Regions from separate parts of the Brevibacillus sp. MER 51 genome, predicted to be linked through region 1. Evidence: predicted binding sites of a transcription regulator. Region 1 holds the regulator's gene; the other holds the start of a gene.
What was found. The regulator LexA, encoded in region 1, represses DNA repair genes until DNA is damaged. The targets are predictions, from matches to a motif close to CGAACATATGTTCG.

Region 1 (2,413 bases):
CACTACCTGGAATATGAAAGTATCGAGCAAATGCAGGCTCGGTTTTGATGCCGCTTTGCTTCAGAGCTCTGATGTGTTGGTATGCATCCATGCCCCCTATTTCTAGCAATCGTGCTTCGATGTCCATATGACGATAGGCATTTTGCTTTTCGACAGCTAACGGTTGAGCAAACAATTCAAACCAAAAGTCAGCTGTGAAAAAAGAGATAACGCACGTGGGGATACTTTTTATATCTAGTTGAGTCACTTCAAATCCAGGCAAACAGCCAAACGCTTTACGAACAACCTGCTCAAACTGATGCAAATCATGACTCTCGCAAATAATATCCAGATCACTTCCTACAACGTCAATGTTCAATGGGATGGTTCCGGCAAGCACTGGACGGTAATCGGATAGTACTTCCATGAGGTGCGTCTGTTGAATTGCTTCCAACGCCGCTTTTTGGCGTATTGTTCCTCTGCCCAGGTAAGAGAGATCATGCCAATTTCTCATGAGACAACCTCCATGTCTACTTTCTTTTAAAATAGTTTAGACAAAAGTGAATAAGTACGCAACGAAATCGGTAATCACTCGTATACCTAAATGAAGGGAGTGTAGTGGATGGAAATATTTTTGTGGGTCGTAGTTGTGTTGTTGTTCTTGCTTAGCATCGCAGGAATTTTCTTACCCGTTTTACCTGATACGATCTTGCTGTGGGCGGGCTTTTTACTCTATCACTTTTTTATTGCAGATCCGGGAGCGGGATTGCCGGCATCCTTTTGGTGGGGAATGGTCGTTCTAAGCATTCTACTTTACGGTGCTGACTTGCTGACGAACATGTACTTCGTGAAAAAGTATGGGGGGTCAAAGTGGTCGTCCATTGCCGCTGCGGTCGGAATTATCCTCGGGATTTTCGTGTTTCCACCGTTTGGTATGCTGATCTTGCCGTTTGTATTCGTCGTTCTCGTAGAGTTAATGGTGCAGAAGCAATCGATGGAGCGAGCAGTGAAAGCAGGGGTAGGTTCACTGATCGGATTTTTGGGTAGTGCGGTCGTAAAAGTCATCTTGCAAGTTACGATGATCATCTGGTTTTTTATCGCCAGATAACATATAGAAAACGAAAAGGACAGCCGAGGCTGTCCTTTTTTACGTGGAAACTAGTGAATGAGGCGATAGACACCGATGACTTTACCGAGAATGGTGACATGCTCCAGAATGATCGGTTCCATTGTGGCATTCTCCGGTTGGAGTCGGAAGTGGTTCTTTTCTTTGAAAAATCTTTTGACGGTCGCTTCGTCTTCTTCTGTCATGGCTACGACAATGTCACCATTGTTCGCTACGTGTTGTTGGCGAACAATGACGTAATCTCCGTCGAGAATTCCGGCATCAATCATACTGTTCCCGGAGACACGCAGCATGTAGACCTTGTCTGAAGTCACGATATTGTCTGGAAGCGGGAAGTATTCTTCCACATCCTCAATGGCTGTAATCGGTTGTCCAGCAGTTACTTTTCCGATTACGGGCACACGGACGACAGAGTCTTCGAAATTGTCTTGAAAACGATCTTCATCTGATAGCAATTCGATGGCGCGAGGTTTGGTAGGGTCTCGACGGATGAGGCCTTTTTTCTCTAAACGTGCCAAATGACCATGTACCGTTGAGCTGGAAGCGAGTCCGACAGCCTCTCCAATTTCACGTACAGAAGGCGGATATCCTTTATCACGAACTTCCTTTCGTATGAACTCGATGATGGCTTGTTGTCTACTCGATAATTTTGACATAGAAAGACACCCCTGATTTCTCGAACATATTTTCCTATATTATACCATGGGAGCTTGCGTTCGACAAACATAAGTTCGATTCATTGTTGACATGAACGTATGTTCTCATTTATTATGAGTTTACAAGAGGACAGAACGTATGTTTGTAAGGGGGCCATTATCATGAATTCATCGACTGTACGTAATCGTTTCGAGAAAAAAGAAGAACGTCGTGTTCGTTTTGGTATCACGAGAGGTCAAGCTCTCTTGTTTCTTATTACATTTATTCTCTTTTTTTACTTGTTGACCGAACTAGTGTTTGCTTCTTCGCCAATGGAGGAGCCACAAGGCATTGAGGTAACCGTACAATCCGGAGATAGCCTATGGTCGTTAGCCGTTCGCTACTCAGATCAGCATACAGATGTTCGTGACTATATCATAGAAATCAAGGAAGCGAACGGTTTGGATAGCAACAGGATTTACCCGGGTCAGACTCTGATCATGCCTGATATGCCGTAAGTGTTCGGCTGTCTTGCGGGATCATTCGAATGTGGTATAATGAAGCGGCACTACTACAGAGTGGGAGGAACCAGCAGTGGTATCTGACGCAGAAATTAAACGCATTAATGAATTGGTCAAAAAATCTCGCGAAGAAGGTTTGACTGAAGAAGAA
Region 2 (2,413 bases), on a different contig from region 1:
AGCCGATCATTTGCGCGTAGGCGAGGGAGTTGCCCATTGTTCTGTTTTCAGGTTTCACCGTCATGCCTACGATTTCTTCGGCTTTTACGGTTGATCCATTATCCAGTTGGAATTGTGCGGTACCGTTTTTGGTGGTAAAACCAGTGATGACGCCATTCAAGATTTCATCAACTTTGGAAATGTCGTTTTTGGTATCTGGATTGCCATCCCGGTCGACTTCCTTTGTTACTTTATAGGAAATCTCACGACCGATCATTTCCATGTACTTCACGCTGTTGTCGAGTGTGTTGCCGGCCAGACCTTGCGATTCCAATCCGGAGACGTCTGCCAGCGGAATCGGCGTCGATTCGCCTGCAATACGGAAGTAGATTTTGCCTTGATCCATGTAGACGGCATCAAGTACGCCTTCTTTCTTCTCCGTCTTGGTTTCTCCCGTCATCTCGTCTTTTGTAGTAAGGGAATACGAGGCAGTACGACCTACCAGCTTTTCATACTTTTCCAAAGTGACCATGCTGTTGTTCGATTGCTCCATCAGCGTGGTCATTTTTGTGATTTTTTCTACCATGGTCAGCATACTTGTTTGCTGGATGAACTGAGAGTTGTCCATGGGGGACATAGGGTCTTGATGCTTTAACTGCTCCAGCATGAGCTTCATAAAGGCATTTTGGTCGAGCTCTGTGGAGAATTCTTTTTTGCCTTTATAGCTCATATGCGGTTGTATATAAGGGTTATTTTTGACGGTTGTTCCGGTATCTGACATGTCAATCCTCCCTGAAGGTGGCGAGTGTATCTGCGTATGTTTGTGCTTCCTTCATCTTATATCGGAAAAATTGGTGGAAAGATGAAGACAAACGTTTGTTCGAATTTTGGGCTTAAACTAGCCGGAATTGTGTTATAATGGAAGTAGAAACAGTCATGCTATGAGGAGATGAACGAGGGAATGGAGCGTTTTGAATTGGTATCGGAGTTTCAACCGTCCGGTGACCAGCCGACTGCCATTGCCGAGCTGGTGGCAGGGTTAAAGGCTGGCAAGCGACACCAGACATTGCTGGGTGCGACGGGAACGGGAAAGACTTATACGGCTGCCCAGGTAATTGCTCAGGTGAACAGGCCGACACTCGTGATGGCTCACAACAAAACTCTGGCCGCTCAGCTGTGTGCAGAGTTTAAGGAGTTTTTCCCGAACAACGCGGTGGAATACTTCGTCAGCTACTACGATTACTATCAACCCGAAGCATACATTCCCCAATCGGATACGTTTATTGAAAAAGACTCGAGCATCAACGAGGAGATCGACAAGCTCCGTCACTCGGCTACCAGTGCGCTGTTTGAACGCCGAGACGTGATCATCGTTGCCTCCGTCTCCTGCATTTACGGATTGGGTTCGCCGGAAGAGTATCGCGAACTGCTCTTGTCTTTGCGTGTTGGCATGGAAAAAGGACGGGACGAGATTTTGCATCGGCTGGTCGATATCCAGTACACACGCAACGATATCAACTTTACACGTGGTACGTTCCGCGTGCGGGGTGACGTGGTGGAGATTTTTCCTGCTTCACAGAGTGAGCAGGCGATTCGCGTAGAGTTTTTCGGAGATGAAATTGAGCGGATTACTTCGATTGACGTACTGACCGGGGAGATTTTGGGACAGCGTGATCACATTGCCATTTTCCCTGCCTCTCACTACGTGACGCGCGAGGAGAAAATGAAGCTGGCTATCCAAAGCATCGAGGCCGAACTGGAAGAAAGACTGAAAGAATTCCGTGATGCGGGCAAGCTTCTGGAAGCACAGCGACTGGAGCAACGCACACGGTACGATATTGAGATGATGATGGAGATGGGCTTTTGCTCCGGTATTGAAAACTACTCACGTCATCTGACGGGACTTCCTGCCGGGCATGCTCCGTATACCTTGCTGGATTACTTCCCAGAAGATTTTATCGTCATGATGGATGAGTCGCATATGACCTTGCCGCAGGTTCGGGGGATGTATAACGGTGACCGCGCACGAAAGGATGTACTCGTCGATCACGGATTCCGTCTGCCTTCTGCACGCGATAACCGCCCACTCAAGTTCGAAGAGTTTGAAGGAAAGCTGAAACAAGCGATTTACATTTCAGCTACGCCTGGTCCTTATGAGCTGGAGCACAGCCCGGAAATGGTGCAGCAGGTGATTCGTCCGACAGGCTTGATTGACCCAACGGTTACGGTACGTCCGATCAAAGGACAGATTGACGATTTGATTGGCGAGATTCAAGCTACGATTGCAAAAAATGAGCGAGTTCTCGTCACGACTCTTACGAAGAAAATGTCTGAGGATTTGACGGACTATCTGAAAGAAATCGGAATCAAGGTCCGCTATCTTCACTCGGATATTAAAACGATTGAGCGGATGCAGATTTTACGTTCGTTGCGT

Region 2: a site for LexA is predicted at 849-862, ahead of uvrB (excinuclease ABC subunit UvrB). Genes of this name have one in related genera too.

Annotation. Positions count from the first base shown of each region.
Region 1 is NZ_JAMAUS010000001.1:763,074-765,486, reverse strand. Features, by position in the region: gene M3630_RS02905 (DUF4269 domain-containing protein) at 1-493, opposite strand, end outside; gene M3630_RS02900 (DUF456 domain-containing protein) at 602-1,087, shown strand; gene lexA (transcriptional repressor LexA) at 1,138-1,761, opposite strand; gene yneA (cell division suppressor protein YneA) at 1,924-2,259, shown strand; gene M3630_RS02885 (DUF896 domain-containing protein) at 2,336-2,413, shown strand, end outside.
Region 2 is NZ_JAMAUS010000006.1:368,826-371,238, forward strand. Features, by position in the region: gene M3630_RS15770 (flagellar hook assembly protein FlgD) at 1-760, opposite strand, end outside; gene uvrB (excinuclease ABC subunit UvrB) at 941-2,413, shown strand, end outside.